DNA from 2 places in the Roseburia amylophila genome. Region 1 is predicted to be linked to the other one. Evidence: predicted binding sites of a transcription regulator. Region 1 holds the regulator's gene; the other holds the start of a gene.
What was found. The regulator NrdR, encoded in region 1, represses ribonucleotide reductase genes. The targets are predictions, from matches to a motif close to CACAANATNTTGTG.
Positions count from the first base shown of each region.

Region 2: the regulator NrdR is predicted to act here: its motif matches at 7,794-7,807, upstream of nrdD (anaerobic ribonucleoside-triphosphate reductase).

Region 1 covers NZ_JAOQKI010000013.1:46,447-56,804, reverse strand. The annotation lists gene OCV43_RS09580 (NAD(P)-dependent malic enzyme) at 1-898, shown strand, start outside; gene mnmL (tRNA modification radical SAM protein MnmL/YtqA) at 898-1,842, shown strand; gene OCV43_RS09570 (DUF4364 family protein) at 1,847-2,362, shown strand; gene OCV43_RS09565 (flavin reductase family protein) at 2,492-3,091, opposite strand; gene OCV43_RS09560 (putative manganese-dependent inorganic diphosphatase) at 3,174-4,826, opposite strand; gene OCV43_RS09555 (hypothetical protein) at 4,851-5,645, opposite strand; gene trmD (tRNA (guanosine(37)-N1)-methyltransferase TrmD) at 5,699-6,445, opposite strand; gene rimM (ribosome maturation factor RimM) at 6,454-6,999, opposite strand; gene OCV43_RS09540 (hypothetical protein) at 7,162-7,569, opposite strand; gene nrdR (transcriptional regulator NrdR) at 7,663-8,115, opposite strand; gene OCV43_RS09530 (YlmC/YmxH family sporulation protein) at 8,280-8,531, opposite strand; gene ychF (redox-regulated ATPase YchF) at 8,593-9,693, opposite strand; gene OCV43_RS09520 (ATP-binding protein) at 10,117-10,358, opposite strand, start outside.
Region 2 covers NZ_JAOQKI010000006.1:110,314-120,671, forward strand. The annotation lists gene OCV43_RS05325 (DUF4352 domain-containing protein) at 1-590, opposite strand, end outside; gene OCV43_RS05330 (sensor histidine kinase) at 642-2,180, opposite strand; gene OCV43_RS05335 (response regulator transcription factor) at 2,203-2,889, opposite strand; gene OCV43_RS05340 (hypothetical protein) at 2,958-3,545, opposite strand; gene OCV43_RS05345 (enhanced serine sensitivity protein SseB) at 3,561-4,886, opposite strand; gene nrdG (anaerobic ribonucleoside-triphosphate reductase activating protein) at 4,998-5,516, opposite strand; gene nrdD (anaerobic ribonucleoside-triphosphate reductase) at 5,535-7,697, opposite strand; gene OCV43_RS05360 (iron-containing alcohol dehydrogenase) at 8,132-9,349, opposite strand; gene OCV43_RS05365 (LCP family protein) at 9,481-10,358, opposite strand, start outside.

The DNA of each region.
Region 1 (10,358 bases):
GCCGGTTATGGAAGGAAAATGTGTACTGTTTAAAGAATTTGGAAATGTCAACGCTGTTCCAATCTGCCTTGACACACAGGATACCGAAGAAATTATAAAAACTGTTAAAAATATTGCTCCAGGATTCGGCGGCATCAACTTAGAGGATATTTCCGCCCCACGTTGTTTTGAAATTGAAGAGCGTTTAAAGGAAATGCTTGATATTCCGGTCTTCCATGACGACCAGCATGGTACTGCTATTGTTGTTCTTGCCGGAATCATCAACGCTTTAAAAGTAACCGGAAAAGAAAAAGAAAACTGCCGCGTTGTTGTAAACGGTGCCGGTTCTGCCGGTGTTGCCATCACCAAACTGTTACTGACTTACGGCTTTAAAAATGTTATTATGTGTGACCGCATGGGAATCATCGGCAAAGATTATCCTGACTTAAACTGGATGCAGAAGAAAATGACCGAAGTTACCAACCTTTCCAATGAATCGGGTACCCTTGCCGATGCATTAAAGGGTGCTGATATCTTCGTTGGTGTTTCCGCACCAAATATCGTGACTCAGGAAATGGTTGCATCCATGAATAAAGATGCCATTCTTTTTGCCATGGCAAATCCTACTCCGGAAATCATGCCAGACCTTGCCAAAGCTGCAGGTGCTAAAGTGGTCGGAACCGGAAGAAGTGATTTCCCGAATCAGGTAAACAACGTCGTTGCTTTCCCGGGAATCTTCAAAGGTGCTTTAGAAGGACACGCTTCCCAGATTACAGAAGAAATGAAGCTTGCTGCTGCAAAAGCAATTGCAGGGTTAGTATCTGATGAAGAATTAAATGAAGACTTTATTATGCCGGAAGCATTTGACCCGCGTGTTGCCGAAGTGGTAAGCCAGGCAGTCAAATCACACATCCGCTAATGAAAAACGACACGATTTCACTGTGGGGGGAGAAGCGCTACCACTCTCTGGACTACTATTTAAAAAATACCTATCACGAAAAGGTATACCGGATTGCATTAAATGCCGGACTCAGTTGTCCCAACCGTGACGGACGCTTAGATACCAGAGGCTGTATTTTCTGCTCTGCCGGTGGCTCCGGAGATTTTGCCGCCTCTCCCACACTTTCTATCACAGAGCAGTTAGAAACTGAGAAAAGGATTCTGAGAGCAAAAAGAAACTGCAACAAATTCATTGCATATTTTCAGGCATTCACGAATACTTATGGTTCTGTGGAACACCTGCGGGATCTTTATATGCAGGCAGTAAATGACCCGGATGTGGTTATTATTTCCATTGCCACAAGACCTGACTGTCTGCAGCCTGAGATTCTTTCACTGCTTGCCGAAATCAATGAAAAGAAAACCGTCTGGGTGGAACTTGGTTTACAGACAATCCATGATGACACCAGAGTGTTTACACGAAGCGGCTTTACTTATGAGACTTTTCAAAAGAGTCTCTTCGCCCTTCACGCCCTTTCTATCAAGGTGATTGTTCATCTGATTTTAGGACTGCCCCACGAAACAAGAGAAATGATGTCTGCATCCGTTCAGGCAATTGCAAATCTCCCGGTCTGGGGAATCAAGCTGCAGCTGCTTCATGTATTATCCGGCACCGATTTAGCCGCTTATTATGAAAAGACACATTTTCCGGTATTTTCCATGGATGAATACTGTGAAATGATTATTGACTGTCTGGAGCTTCTGCCTCCGGAAATGGTGATTCACCGGATTACCGGCGATGGTCCGAAGGATTTACTGATTGCGCCGATGTGGAGCACCGGAAAACGGACTGTTTTAAATCAGATTCACCGCCGCTTAAAAGAACGGAATACTTACCAGGGACGCTTAGCAACGAAGAGGTGATTTTATGGCTGAACCAGCTACTTTATATAAATTAATTATTCTGCACATGCTTGAACATATTGATTTTCCATTGTCCAATGCACAGATTTCAGATTTCTTTTTAGACAGGGAATATACCGACTACTTTACGATTCAGCAGGTCATTCATGACCTGATGGATTCCGGGCTTGTCCGTACGGAAAACACCCACAACAGTACACGGTATATCATTACTCCTGCCGGAAAAGAAACGCTGCATTTTTTTCATAACAAAATATCCCCTTCTATTGAAGAAGATATTGCTGCTTATTTTCAGGCAAATAAGCTTGCCATTAAAACAGAAAATGCATATCTATCCGATTATTACAAAACACCGGAACAGGAATACGGTGTGCGATGCCAGCTCCGGGAAAAAGGCCGTACCCGCCTTGATTTTACTTTAACTGTCCAGACAAAGGAACAGGCGGAAGCCATCTGCACCAACTGGCAGAATCAGGCAGATGATGTATTTGCCTGTCTGATGGATTTACTTTTAAAATAAATATCTAAAATAAATGTTATTCAAAAAGCGGAACAACGAGAAGATTTTTCTCTCTGTTCCGCTTTCCATAATTTCTTATATTTTCAGTTATTTTGTCCTTTTTATTTTATTCTTTTTTATTTCGCTCTTTTACTTCGCTTTCTTCTTTCTGCCATTCTTTGAAGGCTTCTGCTTCTTTACGCTGTAACCAAAGCTTCCAAGCTTCTTACCCAGCAGAAAATATTCTCCATGGGAATAAGTCACCAGTCCGCTCTGATTCAGTTCGAATTTACCTTTTTCATTCATATAGGAATCATCAACGGTAACGCCTACTACATCTGCCAGAAACATATCATGGCTTCCAAGATGTAATATCTGGCTTACCTTGCAGGCAATGTTTACCGGACTTTCTGCAATTCCCGGTGCCGATACCTGCGGAAGGTTCAGTGGTGTCAGATGCATGGCATCAAACTTGTCAACGTCACGGCCGGATTTTACGCCACAATAATCTGTGGCACAGACCAGATCCTTCGTCACAAGATTTACAACAAATTCACCAGTTTCCGTGATTATTCCATGGGAATATCGTTCCGGACGGACAGATATGGAAAGCATCGGCGGATTCGTACATACCGTTCCTGCCCACGCTACCGTAATAATATTCGGTTTTTCTGTCGGTATCTGACAGCTTACCATCACTGCTGGAACCGGATATAACATATTACCCGGCTTCCATGTTTCTTTCGCCATTTCAATTCTCCTGTATAAGTTGTTATCTTATTTCTGTCTCTGATATGGGCATTTATACCTGCTATCATCCTGCCGTAAGCATTTACGCTTGCTGCAATCCTGCCATTAATGTCGGAATCATCTGTTTCTTACGGGATACTACTCCCTTTAAGTAAAAGCTGCCTGATTCATCCGGCTCTCCAAAGCACTCCTTTAAAAGGCTGCCTGCCTGTGCTCCGGCATAGATTACTTCCGAATTCTCATCCAGAATGTCCGTCAGCATCACAAATACGGCATCCAGTTTCTGCTCTCCCAATGCAATTTCCAGATATGGCTGCAGCTTCTTCTTCGCCATGCCAAGCTGCACGTCACTCATGGCACTAAGCTGTGCTACACCAAAATCAAATTCATCGGTATGGAAGGTTTTAAAATCCTGATAAAACAGTTCTTCTGTTGTCTTTTTCTTAAAATCACTGCCGGCTTCAAACATCTTCTTGGCCAGCTCTTCAATATCTACTTCTGCAATCTTCGCCAGTGCTTCTGCTGCTGCCCGGTCCATCTGTGTACAGGTCGGTGAACGGAACATCAAGGTATCTGAAATAATTGCTGCCAAAAGAATTCCAGCTGTCTTTTTATCAATGATTGCTCCCTTTTCCTGATACATCTGATAAATAATCGTTGAAGTACAGCCCAATGGCTGGTTCCGGAAAAATACCGGAGCAATCGTCTCAAGGCTGCCTAGTCGGTGATGGTCAATAATTTCTAAGATTTCTGCATCTTCGATTCCATCTACTGCCTGGGATTTTTCATTATGATCAACAAGGATCACCTGTTTTTTCTGTAAATTTAAAAGATTTCGTCTGGAAAACATACCGACATATTTTCCATTCTCATCCAGTACCGGAAAATCACGATGACGCACTTTAGACATAGTCTCTTTCACATCATCCACATAATCCTCTAATTCGAATGTAATCAGATGCTCCTTTTTCATAATATATTTAATCGGCATACTCTGATTAATCAAACGCGCCACGGTAAATGTGTCATATGGTGTGCTGATAAGCATACAGTCTTTCTCTTCTGCAAGCTGCACAATGGTCTTTGTAATCTTCGCTCCGGAACAGACAATCACACAGCTTGCATTCATTTCCAATGCACAGAACTGTGATTCATAACGGTCTCCTAAGATAACCATATCGTCATCTTCAATATACTGCTCCATCATATCCGGTGTGGTAGCCGCAACAACAACCTTACCTTTTATGAAGTAACCATGCTCATTTCCTGTTACAAGAGTTCCATTTAAAGTCTCAACAATATTCTTATACTGCGTCCGGGCAGTTGCAAGAATCCGGTTGTCCAATACATCCATATAGGATTTTGCAATATCACTGGTAACAACCATTCCCTGCAGATTGTTCTCATTGTCAGTAATCGGCAATGACACGACATCTAAATTCTTCATCAGCTCCCATGCCCGTTTAATGGAAATGTGACTGCTGACGCCCTCCGTTCTACGATATTCAATATCCTTAATCTGTGCACCGACATCTGTTATCAGTTCCGGTTCCGGTACATCAAAAAATTTTAGGACATACTTCGTCTCTTCGTTCATATGTCCTGCTCTTTTCGGTATAAAAATACCGTCCTCTGTTTGATTTTTTAAATCTGCATAGGCAATCGCCGCACAAATAGAATCTGTGTCCGGATTCTTATGTCCAATTACCCATGTCTTTCTCTTTCCCTGTGTCATATAATTCCTCGTTTTAACTACTGCTTAAAAATTAAATACTCCAAGAGAATATAGAATAAATGCCACCAATACTACAAAATTGATAACAGAAAACCAGGTTAAGCATTTTGCATAACCTTTTACGGTATTCAAGCTCTTCTCTAAAGTATCATTTTCCTCTAACTTAACGGTAAGCTCTTTAATTAAGTCCTGCATATTGCGGTAGCACTTTACATCTTCGGTATGTATTTTCTCAGCCAGTTCCAGTTTCATGCTGTCTAACTGCTGGGAAATTTCCTGTAAAGATGCCTGCATCTGTGCAGTCTGTTCTGCGGTTCTTCCGGTGGAATCACTTACGTCTGCTGCAATCTTTTCAGACAGTGCATTCAATTTTTCTTCTACACGGTTAATCATTTCTTCCATCTGACCGTGTACTCCGGTAAGAAGAACATCTGCTTCTGATTTACGTGCATTTAAAACATGCTGCAGTTCTTTTGCTTTTTCTTCTCTTTCATCTACGATATTCTGTAATTCCTGCACTTTGTCTTCTTTTGTAACAAGCAAAGCCTGAAGCTGTTTTGCTTTCTCACGGAATTCATCAATCTGCTTTAATAAGAAATCTTCCTTATCCATTCCTTTATCCACCTTACTGTTTGTCCTCTCTGACCTGTTATGCTGTTCGTTTTCTTTTAACGAAGGGGCTGCCTTTCTGGTCTCTGTATTTCTTATCTGTACCTTCTGTTGTGTCACCGGCTCTTTTCTGCTCCGGTCCGGCGTCCCATAACTCTTCGCATTTTTACGGTAAAACATCGTTTTCAGCACATCAAAAAAGCTTTTCACTACCGTCTTCCTCCTGCGGAATCTCTTCCATTCCTATTACTGCTAGACACATTCTAGCATTTACCCTGTGATTTGTCCAGCAAATGCTCAACCATTGCTTTCTCCTTTGCTGTCAAATCTGCATCTGCCAGCAAATCCGGTCTTCGTTCCATGGTTCTTTTAATGGATTGTTCTCTCCTCCATGCTTCTACCTTTGCATGGTCTCCGGAAAGTAAAATAGCTGGAACTTTCTTTCCCATCCAGTCTTCCGGTCTGCTATACTGCGGATATTCCAATAAATTTCCTTCAAAGGATTCTGTGGTTCCGGATTCATCATTTGCCAGTACGCCAGGCACCATACGGGATATCGCATCCACCATGACCATTGCCGGAAGTTCTCCTCCTGTCAGCACATAATCTCCAATCGACACATAATCCGTCACAATTTCTTCTAACACACGTTCATCGATGCCCTCATAATGCCCACAAAGCAATACCAGGTCTTCTTCCTTCGCATAATCCTTTGCCATTTCCTGCTGAAACGTATTGCCCTGAGGTGTAAGATATACTGTTCTTGGCTTTCTTCCAATCTTCTGCGCCACTGCCTGCCACGCATCATAAATCGGCTGTGCCTGCATTACCATCCCGGCTCCGCCACCATACGGATAATCATCTACTTTTTTATGACGGTCTAACGTATAATCCCGGATGTTAATTGTTTCTATATTTAAAAGTCCTTTGCCAACTGCTCTTCCGATGATACTGGTATTCAGTCCCCGTTCTACCATATCCGGAAATAATGTTAATATATGAAAATTCATTTTGCTACCTACTTCTTATTAATATCACGAAGCCCATTTAAAAGGTGTACCGTAATGGTGCCTTCCTCTATATTGACATTTTTTACACAATCCTTAATTGCCGGAAGTAAAATATCATCTTCCCCATCTTTATGTAATACATAAATGTCATTTGCACCGGTCTGAAGTACATCCTTTACTTCACCTAAATCTTCTCCGTCATCTCCGACTGCCTTTAAGCCAATCAAATCAGCCACGAAATATTCATTCGGAGCCAGCTTTACAGCATTTTCCCTTGTTACATATAGCCCTCTGCTCTTATACTTCTCTACATCATTTATATTATCAAATTCTTTGAATTTTAATATTACCAGATTTTTAAAGAAGCGCGCCTGTGTAACCTGAAGCTCCATCGGTTCTTTTCCAGTATCCAAAAATACCTGCTTCAGCTTTTTAAAACGCATGACATCATCTGTTGTCGGATATACCTTCACTTCGCCACGCACACCATGTGTATTGGTAAGTACACCTACCTGCAGCATTTCTTCCTTCCAGTCTTCCTGCACTTTCTTCATATCCTATCCTCTTTCTCTTATACTTCCCGTTCTTCAGGCAAGCCTGAATTTAATTATACAAAAGAAGCATAACTGCCGCAAGTAAAAAAGGTAAGATTCTTAAGAATTCTTAGGAATCTTACCTTCTAACGGTCTCTTACTTTTTTATAATCAAAATTGCTCTTATAAATTAAAGTTTTCTACATTTCGCACTTTTGCAGTATCCGTTGCAGTAATCTGCCGGATTCCGCTCTGTTCAATGTTCTCTCCAACAAAGAACTGATACTGCTGCAGTACCTGATCTTTGTGCATATCGGATAATGCCTTCTCAACATCCAGACTATGTATATCACTTTCAGAACCTTTCATCTCGTAGGTACGATCCGGCTGATACTGTGCTGCATAATCTGCTGCCCCAAAATCCTGTTCTCTTCGTACCGGAGTCTCTAAGGTATCCTTCTGCTGCTGTTCAGATGCACCGGCATCTGCTGCCGTCTTAACAACCGGTGTATCTTCTACTGCATTCCGGATATTCTGTATGCTGTTGTAATCGTAAAATCCCGCATTGGGACGAATTCCTGAAATATTCATAACGATCACGTTCCTCACATCATAATTATCTGCTACTAATTTTATCGGATAAATTCAACAAAAGTTAACCCTTTTCTCCAAAAAGATTTTCTTTTATTTATCCAGCATTTTCTTTAACTCATTCATAAAGGTATTTACATCCTTAAATTCACGATATACAGATGCAAAACGAACATACGCCACTGCATCTAAATCTTTAATCTTATCCATCAGGATCTCACCAATTACAGTACTTGGGATTTCCTTTTCTTCCCGATTAAAAATCTCTGTCTCCACTTCATCAACCAGTCTGGTTATCTGCTCCACGGATACCGGTCTCTTATGGCAGGCACGAAGTACACCTGCTTCAATCTTGGAACGGTCATACTGCTCTCTGCAGTTATCCTTTTTTATTACAATCAATGGAATTGTCTCAACTTTTTCATAAGTTGTGAAACGTTTTCCACAATCGTCACATAATCTTCTCCGGCGAATGGAGTTATTGTCATCTGCCGGTCTCGAATCAATTACTCTGGTATTTTCACTGCTGCAAAATGGGCACTTCATCTTTTTTCTCCTATTCTAAAAGCTACGCAAAACACGCTTTGTGAATTTTGCGTAAATAATACCGTTTTTCCATCACCAAACGTTCATAAAGAACTGCTGATATCAGCTTTTACAAATATTGGTCGTACTATTTTTAGTATAACTTTCTCGGATTCTTATGTCAACTAACTTTTCACATCTTCTACACAGACATCTACCAGAATAATATCCGGTCCAATCCGCACAACACGTTTCCATGGAATAATATATTCGCATGCCGGACAAAAAATACAGAAAAATTTTCCCGGCGCAGCTACAACCAGTGCACAGATTCTTCCATTGCACTCATCCAGTTCCAAATCCACCACATTTCCCAGGCAGCAACAGTCTGCAATATTAATCACCTGCTTTTCACACAATTCACAATAACGTATCATGTGCCTGCCCCACTGTGCCTTTTCTTCTATTTATACTATGCCGGATTTTTCAAAAGGTTCCTTATACGTTGAAACGGAATAAAATAATATCGCCATCCTGAACAACGTAATCTTTTCCTTCCAATCTTACCAGTCCCTTTTCTTTTGCTGCTGTCATGCTTCCACACTCAATCAGATGGTCATAGGATACCACCTCTGCACGTATAAATCCACGCTCGAAGTCGGTATGAATCTTTCCTGCCGCCTGCGGTGCCTTGGTTCCCTTGGTAATAGTCCATGCTCTTGTCTCATCTTCTCCTGATGTAAGGTAGCTGATAAGTCCTAACAATTTATAGCTTGCTGCAATCAGTTTCTCAAGTCCGGATTCTTTTAATCCAAGGTCCTCTAAGAACATTGCTTTTTCATCATCATCTAATTCCGCAATTTCCTGTTCAATCTGTGCGCAGATAACAAATACTTCACTGTTTTCTGCGGCTGCCTGTTCTCTTACTCTTGCAACATGTGGATTATTTGCGCCATCATCTGCAAGGTCATCCTCACTTACATTTGCTGCATAGATAACCGGTTTTGCAGTTAATAAATTATAAGATGCAAACCATGCCTGCTCGTCCTCATCATCACTCAACGGATAAGTCTTTGCCATCTTTCCTTCTTCCAGATGTGCCTTTAAGGATTTCAAAAGTGCCTCTTCTTTTGCAAGTGTCTTGTCCATTCTTGCCTGTTTGGTAACTTTTGCAATTCTTCTCTCTAAGATTTCAATATCAGAAAAGATAAGCTCTAAATTAATGGTCTCAATATCACGAACCGGGTCAATGCTTCCGTCTACATGGACTACGTTGGTATCTTCAAAACAACGTACAACATGAACGATGGCATCTACTTCACGAATATTGGCAAGGAACTGGTTTCCAAGTCCCTCTCCTTTGCTGGCTCCTTTTACAAGTCCTGCAATATCTACAAATTCAATGACTGCCGGTGTTACTTTCTTGGAATGATACATCTCGCCTAACACCTTCAGACGGTTATCCGGTACGGTTACGATTCCCACATTCGGGTCAATGGTACAAAACGGATAATTGGCTGATTCTGCGCCTGCTTTGGTCAGTGAATTAAATAATGTACTTTTTCCTACGTTTGGTAAACCTACGATTCCTAGTTTCATTTTATCTTTTACCTGTTCGAAAATCCTTAAGTTATCAGGTTTTTCGCCTTTCTATGTTATTTTACTACATAATTTATCATGCAAATTTTTAAGCTGTATCAAACTCTTTTCTGCCATGTTGGCAAAAGGAGCTTAATACAGCCTATTATTATATCATAAGTCTTATTATTTTGAAACCATCAAAATTTAAAGTTCATGTTTTCCGCCTATTATCGGTGAAAACTTTATTCATCCACAGATACCTCTGCAAGATTCCGGACAGAAAAATTGTCCTTTTCAAGTTGTTCTTTGGATTCCCTCTTGTTCTTTTCAATAGCACTTGCTTTGTTGAGGTCTGTCTCTACAAACACACTATAGTCTTACCACCATTGCAGGCAACCAGTGAAAAGACCAGCTTCTTTTATCCGGCTTCCGGTTCTCTTTTTATAATACTCTTTGAATAGCATCTACTACCTGCTGCCACTCTTCCATGGCTTTCGGATAAAAATGCTCTATCTTTTCGATGTTTTTTTCTTTTCCGGCACACTCCAGCTGGTAAAAGAAATCTCCAAGCGTTCTGGCTCCGATGCCCCAGGCTTCACCCTTTAATCCATGGGACTGGGTTACGAATGTTTTCCATAATTCGTTCATGTTTTCTGTATCTGTTGTAGTTTCTGAATCTATGA
Region 2 (10,358 bases), on a different contig from region 1:
ATAGTTCCCTGATATGTTCCAAAGTCATTTAACAGAATTGTGACCTGTGCAACAGCTTCCACGCTGTCATTTAACGTCACGCGGAATGACACCTTGCGGCTTAACATATCACAAGCTACTGCTTCCGTTCCAGCATTCTCTAAATGAAAATGTAAAACCAGGTATTTATTTCCGGCATCCGGCTCTACCATATAGGATGAATTCTGCTGATAAACTGTTGCAAATTCCGCACCGGTGTACTGCGTATCAATACCCGGTATTGCTACTGCATCGTTTAAGGACACACTGTTGTCCGATGCCGCATTCTCCGGAGTTCCTGTTGCATCTCCACCTTCTGATGACATCTGCTCAGTGGAATCCGGCTGTTCCACAGCCTCGGTATCTGCAGTCTCTGTTGTCTCTTCACTCTTCGATAGTCTTACAATTCCATCCTGCTGCTTTATATTATACTTTGATACTACATGTGCTGCATAATCTACAATTGTCTGTTCTTCCTGCTCCGTTAATTCAATCGGCTGCTCTCCGCATCCACCTAATAATAACGCAGCCAACAGCACACATGCCGTTGTTTTTATCTTTCTGTCCCTCATAGGCACTCCTTAACTTATCAATCTATTCCTATGTTAGCATTTTTCCGGCTTTCAGGCAATAGTTATTTCACATTCTTCCTCGTTATCATCGCGATTGCTGGTGTCTAATTCTATCCAGAATTCCACACCATCCTCATGGTTAATGACTCCGCACTGCTGATGCATGGAATCCATAATTGCTTTTACAATGGACAGACCAATTCCGCTGCCTCCATAAGCTCTGGTTCTTGCTTTATCTACCTTATAGAATTTAATCCAGATATTATCAATGTCTTCTTCCGGAATCGGCTTTCCTGTATTAAACACGCTGACTCTTACTACATCCTGCTTACATTTATAAGAAATTTTAATCCGGTTTTCACCTTCCAAATGGTTGATTGCATTGCTCAGATAATTGGTTATAACTTCTTCTATCTTAAATTCATCCGCCCATACAAAAAGCGGCTGCTCGTCAAATTCCAGAATAGCTTCCTTCTGTTCTAAGATAATGGCATTACTGGCAGTTACTCCACGTATCAGTTCGGTGATATCAAACCGTTCCATCACAATAGCATCATTCCCAAATTCCAGCTGATTCAAAGTAAGAAGTTTCTTTACCATGCGGTTCATCTTCTCTGCTTCATCTGTAATGACCTCACAATAGAAATTTCTGCTCTCCGGATCGTCCTGCACACATTCCTGTAAGCCTTCTGCATAACCCTGAATCAGTGCCAGCGGTGTCTTTAACTCATGGGAAACATTTGACAGGAAATCTTTTCTCATCTCGTCAATCTGTTCCTTCTTTTCGATATCTATCTTCAATTCATTATTAGCACTCTTTAATTCCGATATGGTCCGCTCTAAGATTTCCGATAGCTGGTTCATATGCTCGCCCAACTGTTCAATCTCATTATCTCCCTTGACCTCATACTTCGCATCAAAGTCGAATTCTGCCATTTTCTTGGATATATCTGTAAGCTGCAGAATTGGGTTAGTAATACGACGTGTAACAAAAAAAATGATAATACCACTCACTATTACCGCAACAACTCCTACATCCATCAGCAGACGATTAGACACCTGCGCACTTTCCTTGATACTTTCCAATGGAGTTCTCGCCAGCAAAAGATTACCATCTGCCAGGGTTCCCCAGAGAATCAGATAATCCGATTCCAGCCTGGTATCCTCTTTTTCTCCCATGACATAATTGTCGTTTGCTTTCAGTACTTTCATATTAAGATGCATATCATCATTCTGCACACTTGCCATGATAATTTCCATAAACTGCATCCTGAGATTTTCCACACCATTGGTAGAAGAACGCACTACTGTACCATCAGATGTAATGATTAAAATCGTCAGGTTACCATTGGAACAGATTTTTTCAAAATCTATATCATAATCTGATGTATTTAAGATTCCCTGTTCACTGGCCGCATTAATCTGCTGAAACCCATTTTCCAGCACTTCCTGTTTATAGCGGGTATAATAGCCTTCCAGCAGGGTAACATTAAGAAGCCAGCACAGTAATACCGTGCCGGCCACTAATCCAACGATAGTCAATGTAATCTGCGTTGTAATGGAATGCTGCTTTTTCTTATTCTTTGCCATATATCTTCCACCTTATCACATTCTATTGCGGTGCATCAATGTCCAGCTTATAGCCCATACCCCAGATTGTCTTGATATAATCCCCTTTTTCGCCCATCTTGCTACGCAGCTTTTTCACATGGGTATCGATGGTTCTGGCATCACCGAAATAATCATAATTCCATACATGATTCAGAATTTTCTCACGGGATAAAGCAATTCCCTTATTCTCCATGAAATATGCCAGAAGCTCAAATTCTTTATAGCTCAAATCAATATTTTTGCCGTCAATTGTTACCATGTGGGCAGCCTTGTCCATTACAATGCCACCTACTTCCAGCACATCATCTTCCGTATAATTGCCGGTTCTCCGCAAAATTGCCTCTACCCTTGCCACCAGGATCTTCGGGCTGAATGGTTTACTGATATATTCATCCACACCAAGTTCAAATCCCAAAAGCTCATCACTTTCTTCACTCTTGGCTGTCAGCATGATAATCGGTGTCTTGGAACTTTCCCTGATTTCCCGGCATACATCCCAGCCGTTCATCTTCGGCATCATAACATCCAGAATAATCAATGCAATATCTTTATTTTTATAAAATACGTCTAAGGCTTCTTCTCCGTCTCCTGCCTCTAACACTTCAAAGTTCTGTTTTACCAGGAAATCCCTCACCAGCTTACGCATACGGCTTTCATCGTCTACCACCAGAATTTTACGTTTTTCCATATTTGCTTCCCTCTTCTTTTTTCTATAGTTTAACGGATAAATATGTCAAATTTGTGTTCTTCTGCGATTTAATTCTGTTTTTCCAAAGCATCCAGTGCCGCTTCTCTTTCATCCAGTTCCTGTTCCCACTCTTCATATTTATTAATGATTTTCGTCTCATAATTTAAGATTGTGGTACTGCCACTGGTAAGGCTGATGGCAAACATGGCAATAACAATGATAATCAGCACAATATTCACAGAAAGTAAGATGCGGCAGCGCTTCTGTAATTTCGTTTCCTGTTGTTCCTCTGAATTTTTATCAGCATTTTCGTTTGGGTGCTCACCAGATTTTTCTTTGCCAGCTACATGGTCAAGGTCTAAGCCCATATCTTTCACCGGAATACCTGGTATTTCGGATGCATCCACCCCGGGCAGCCCTTTCAGATAATCCTGCAATTCTTTTAGATAGGCATATCCTATCGGTGTATGGAACAATTCCTGAGCCATGATTCTCTGGTAGATTTCCTGTACCATCTGTGGATTATCCATATTCATATTATCATGTATGTACTGGATTCCTTCCACTTCCTTTTTTGCCAATTTTGCCTGATCTTCATTTTCAAATACGAATCCACTTACTTCCCAGACTTTGCCATCTAATTCTTTTTGTTCCATATTTCCTCCTGCAATTTACAATCCCAGAAAAGTCTTTTTATAAAATGGTGCAACCTCACCAATCAGCTCCATTGCCTTTTCATCTGCTTCATGCATATCAAGACGCATATAGCCAAGGGACGGCTTTACAGCTTCAGCAATTCCTTCAAAGACGCTCTTTCTCTCACCCTTAAACTCTACAACCAGCAAATAACTAATGTCATCCTTACGTTCAATCTTCGTTACCAGATATGCTTTCTTGATATTCTTCTGTTTCTTCATATATTCACTGAGTATCTGTTTCAGTTCATCCGCCTCCGCAATTGGCTCACCAACAAACACACCCGTTTTCTTTTCAACAAGATTGCCAGATGCCATCTCAGCTTCCTGCCTCTTATAGCGTTTGAAATAACCTATAATAATTTTCTTCCGGTTCTCTTCTACCCGAAGTTCCATACTGCCCGGATTGATTACAAAATCTCGCTCTCCTGCAATCTTCATCAGCTGATCAAAACTGACTTTCTGTCCCTTCCATTCCTTTACATTATAAATCTTCTGGAAACTCTGCCAGTCTGTATACACCGGCATCCACTGTGCTCCATTGCTATCCTGTAACAATGCAAACTGAAGGGCTGTTCCCTTTTTTCCGTCTGCATCCTTTTCTTCCTTCGGGTCCTCTACCACTTTTACCGGACATAAGAATTCCCCGCGGACTACCTCTTTTAACATACGGTCACATAAGAACTGCTCCGCACGTTTCCACTGTTCATCTTTCTTTTCTTCAAATAAAATCTGTCTGTGTCTTGCCATTGCAAGAATCAGAGCCGGATTTACAACCGGAATCTGTGCTTTGGAAAGCTCGGAAAAATCCGGTGGTGGAAGCAAGTCATCTCTTTTTAATCTGCAGGAATAGCTTCCCACATCCAGTATCAGATCTTCCATACCCCACCAGTGGAGGTTTGCCCAGAAGAACATCTGCTTGTCTCCTCTGATTCCTTTTAATTCCAGTTCTACATTCTGCTCTTTATAATGTTCTATTGCCTTTTGGGCAAATTCTTTCGTTGAAAAGATTAATACACTTCCGTCCCCCATAACACGCGGGTAACCGGTATGCTTGTCCCATGCGCAGTAAAGCTCTTTGCATCCCTTTATTTTATCTGCCAGAATCTTGTTAAACACTTCTATCTTCTTTAAAAAGTTATCTGCCACAAAGGTTTTCTTCTTATGATGTACTTCTGCAGAACGAATCAGAAATTCCAGTTCCTCTAAAGTAAGCTTTGCAAGCTCCTGTTCATCCGGCATTTCATAATTCAAAAGATGGGTCTCTAATAATTCTTCTTTACGCTCTTTACTAATTTCCATGTTCTTCTCCTATATCTTTCCTTAAAACAATCACGTTATTTCTATTTTAATATAAAAATGCTATAAAGTAAAATAGAATCCTTCCGGATTCTACTTTATCTTTCACGCAGTTTACATCAGTTCTTCAATGACTCCTGTTTCATTGTATTTTCTGCAGTCAATGACACGCTGATTGGAAGAACCTTTGAATTTTAATGTAATATCATATAGCTCTGCCACATAAGGGCCATCCACCAGCACATCGATTAAGGATAATAATTCTTTCGTATCCTCGGTATATCTTCTTCCCTCCGGTACCAAATCCTTATCCAGTACATATCCGGTATATGCCCATATGTCTTTTTCCGGATGTTCCGTCCGCACCCGCTTGATAAACGGAAGCAGTGCATGCTGGTTTTCCGGTTCAAAAGGGTCTCCTCCCAAAAGAGTCAGTCCCTTGATATAGGGAGATTCCAAAGATGCAAGAATTTCATCTTCTACTTCTTTTGTAAATTCCTCTCCATTTTTAAAATCCCATGTTTCCGGCTGAAAACACTCTTTACAGTGGTTCCGGCAGCCGGATACAAACAGCACCGTTCTTACACCGGTGCCGTTCGCAATATCATTATATTTAATCGCTGAATAATGCATTTTCTTTTCACTTTCTTTTTATAAATGAAGTACACGCTCCTTGATTTCCTGGGTTCTTCCCTGATTCCAGAACTGGGAACCAATATAACCACAGGTACGTCTTGCCACGTTCATCTTATCCTGGTCACGGTTGTGACAATGCGGGCACTCCCATACTAATTTTCCATCATCATCTTTTACAATCTGAATCTCACCATCATAGCCACATACCTGGCAGTAATCGCTCTTGGTATTTAACTCTGCATACATGATATTCTCATAGATGAATTTCATTACAGATAAAACAGCATCCAGATTATCCTGCATGTTCGGAACTTCCACATAGCTGATTGCTCCACCCGGTGAAAGTGCCTGGAACTGGGATTCGAATTTCAGTTTGGTAAATGCATCGATATTTTCGGTTACATGCACATGATAGCTGTTGGTAATGTAATTCTTATCGGTAACACCCGGAATAACTCCGAAACGTTTCTGTAAACATTTTGCAAATTTATAGGTGGTAGACTCAAGCGGTGTTCCATATACGGAGAAATCAATATTTTCTTTCTCTTTCCACTCCTTGCAGGCATCATTTAACCGTTGCATTACCTTTAAGGCAAATGGTGTTGCTGCCGGGTCGGTATGTGGTTTTCCAGTCATATATCTGGTACATTCGCAAAGTCCTGCATAACCCAGTGAAATAGTAGAATATCCACCATATAAAAGCTTGTCTATGGTCTCGCCTTTTTTCAGACGGGCAAGTGCTCCGTACTGCCAGAGAATCGGTGCCACATCAGAAGGTGTTCCCTTCAGGCGGTTATGACGCGCCATCAATGCACGGTAGCAAAGATCCAAACGCTCATCAAATAGCTTCCAGAATTTTTCAAAATCTCCGCCGGAAGAGCATGCCAGATCTACCAGATTCAAGGTTACCACGCCTTGATTGAAACGACCGTAGAACTTTGGCTTGCCATCTTCATCATGATATACGGTAAGGAAGGAACGGCAGCCCATACAGGTATAGCAGTTGCCATCTTTTAATTCCTTCATTTTCTTCTCAGAAATATAATCCGGAACCATACGCTTTGCAGTACATTTTGCTGCTTTCTTGGTCAGATAATAGTATTCCGAATCCTCATGGATATTATCCTCTTCCAATACATAAATCAACTTTGGAAATGCCGGTGTAATCCATACGCCATCCTCATTCTTAACACCCTGATAACGCTGGTCTAGCACTTCCTCTATAATCATGGCAAGGTCTTTTTTCTCCTGCTCATTCTTTGCTTCGTTCAGATACATGAACACGGTTACGAATGGGGACTGTCCGTTGGTAGTCATCAGGGTTACTACCTGATACTGGATAACCTGTACGCCCCGCTCGATTTCCGCATGAAGTCTTCTTTCCACAATGTTGTTAATCTTCTCTTCGCTCAGCTCCACATCGCTCTCTTTTAATGTCTGCACCAGCTCTGCATGAATTTTCTCGCGGCTGATCTGGACAAATGGTACTAAATGTGCCAGTGAAATACTCTGTCCGCCATACTGGGAGCTTGCCACCTGAGCAATAATCTGGGTTGCAATATTACACGCTGTAGAGAAAGAATGTGGCTTGTCAATTCTGGTTCCGCTGATAACGGTTCCGTTCTGTAACATATCCTCTAAATTTACCAGATCACAGTTATGCATATGCTGTGCAAAATAATCTGCATCATGGAAATGGATAATTCCCTGTTCATGTGCCTCTACAATATCCTCCGGGAGAAGGAATCTTCTGGTAATATCCTTACTCACCTCACCAGCCATATAGTCACGCTGCACGCTGTTTACGGTTGAATCCTTATTGGAATTCTCCTGTTTTACTTCTTCATTATTACATTCAATCAGACTTAAAATCTGTTCATCCGTAGAGTTGGATTTACGTACCAGGGCACGTTTATAGCGGTAAGTAATGTATTTCCGGGCAACAGAAAAAGCCCTCTTGTCCATTAACTGATCCTCCACTAAGTCCTGAATATCTTCTACATTCAGGGCATGGTTGGCATCCTTACAGGAATCTTCTATATATTGTGCAATCTCCTTAATCTGGTCTGCAGTCAATCGTTCCGCTTCCACCACCTCATGGTTTGCTTTATTGATTGCAATAATAATTTTTGAAATGTCAAAAACAGCCTCTGCGCCGCTTCTTTTAATGATTTTCATTGAAATCCTCTCCCATAAAAAAATAGTCTATTCGCATAAAATCGGCACAAAACTGTACTAGATTTTGTGTCGAATCTCTTCAACGCATATACAGTATACCATATCTTGTGTTTTACGCAAGGGGAATATACAAGATTCATGAAATTTTTTCAGAAAAAATTTTTTAGAATTTAACGCTTTTTTCATAATCTGGACAATTATTTTTCACAAAATCCGGGTATACTACAAATATCAATAGAGAACAGGTTCATCCCCCAATGTCTTGTCTCTCTATTTGATAAAACTTTTTTCATAAATTTTCATAACTCCCCTTTGTACCCCCGCAGTGCTGTGGGGGTATTACCTTTGTAAAACCATTTTTCAGACTGTAAAAACCCCGTCTCAAATATCAATGCGATATCGAAACGGGGCTTACTTCATTTTTAATCTATTTTTTAGAAATCTACTTCTGTGTCATAGTAACAGCATTTCAGCAGTTTTTCCATTTCTTCCTGACTTGGCTGTCTTGGGTTGGAGCCGGTGCAGGCATCCAAAATTGCATTGGCTGCAATCTCAGGCAGTCTCTCTAAGAATACTTCTTCCGGTACAAAGCCCTGCTCAGCCGGATAGCTGTCCGGTCTGTAGTTCTTAATACAGTGCGGAATATTCAAGTCATCATTCATCTTACGCAGGTACTGGATTAAAAGTGCGACTTTCTCGTCCAGTGTCTCTCCGCCAAGCTTCATAAAATCTGCAATCACGCCATAACGTTTCTTTGCAGTCTCATCCTTTGCATTAAATGCAATAACCTTCGGCAGATACATGGCATTAGCTGCGCCATGAATAATATGTGCACCGTAGTCGGCAAATGCGGCACCGGTCTTATGTGCCATAGAATGTACGATTCCAAGCAGTGCATTGGAAAATGCCATTCCAGCCAGACACTGGGCATTGTGCATGGCATCACGTTTTGCCATATCTCCGTTATAGGAATCAATCAGATCATGCTGAATCATCTCAATGGCATGGAGTGCCAGCGGGTCTGTAAAATCACTGTTTGCAGTTGAAACATACGCTTCGATTGCATGTGTCATCGCATCCATTCCGGTGTGGGCTACCAGTTTCTGCGGCATGGTCTCTGCCAGTTCCGGGTCAACGATTGCTACGTCCGGTGTAATCTCAAAATCCGCAATCGGATATTTGATTCCCTTCTCATAATCCGTAATAATAGAAAATGCAGTTACTTCTGTTGCTGTTCCTGAGGTAGAAGAAATTGCACAGAAATGTGCTTTCTTTCTTAATTTCGGAATTCCAAATACCTTACACATGTCTTCAAAGGTAATATCCGGATATTCATATTTAATCCACATTGCTTTTGCAGCATCAATTGGTGAACCACCACCGATTGCTACAATCCAGTCCGGCTTGAACTTCTCCATAGCGGCAGCACCCTTCATCACGGTCTCAACAGATGGATCCGGTTCAATTCCTTCAAACAGTTCCACTTCCATACCTGCTTCTTTCAGATATGCCTCTGCTTTATCCAGGAAACCAAACCGTTTCATGGAGCCTCCACCAACACAGATCATTGCGCGCCTTCCTTCAAAGTTCTTCAGTGCCTCCAATGCACCTTTGCCGTGATATAAATCTCTTGGTAATGTAAATCTCTGCATTCGTAATACCTCCTTGATAATCATTGTATGTTTACTGATATATTTTTATCATAACATAATAATATACAAAAGGTAACTGGATTTTTCTTGTTTTTTGTGAAATTTTTATAAAATTTGGTTATATTTTCCTCTTACTCTGTTATTTCAGCAGCAGCCGCATCCTGCACCAGCGGATTCGTATCCCGGGTGGTATCTGCTGCCGTCTTTCCTGTCCGGTTACTTACTGCCTTGCTGATTTCTTTTACCTCATCTGTCGTTTCATAATCCTCTACATCAAATAAATAGCGGTGCAATAAATCTACATTGGTCTCCAAATCCGTTGGTACAACTACTGCTCCGATGGATTTTTCCATCATCTTGGTGTCTAACTGGAATGGCCAGCCCTGGGTATCTGCAAGCTCATACTCTTTGACATGGGCTGCAAGTCCCAATATTTCTGTGGTAGAAAGGCTGGTAGAAATGTCCGGAAACAGCTTGTCTACCAAATCATTTAAAGTAAGGATGTCTGCCTGCTTTGCTTTTTCTACAATCTTTCCTACTACGATACGCTGGCGCTCGGTCCGGCGGAAATCGTCTCCGCCGCTCATTCGGTCACGGCAATAGGCAAGTGCCTGTATTCCATTGACCTGCTGCACGCCCGGTCCGGAAACCGGCTTGCCATGGGTTCCCATGACTTCATTCATTTCATCAATCCAGATGTGCATATTGCTGGCTTCTTCCCTGGTAATATCCAACTCTATTCCACCTAATGCATCCACAACTTCCATTACCGCATTGAAGTCTACGGATACATATTCGGTAATATTCAAATCCAGATTCTTATTTAACGCCGCTACTGCACCGGTCGGTCCTCCCTTGGCATAAGCTGCATTCAGTTTCCGCAGGCTGTCTTTATCATCTACTGCCAGAAAGGAATCCCGGTATACGGATACAAGTTTCACTTCCTTGGTATCATCATTGATACTGGCAATCATGATACAGTCGCTGTTTCCGCTCTCATAATTTCCAC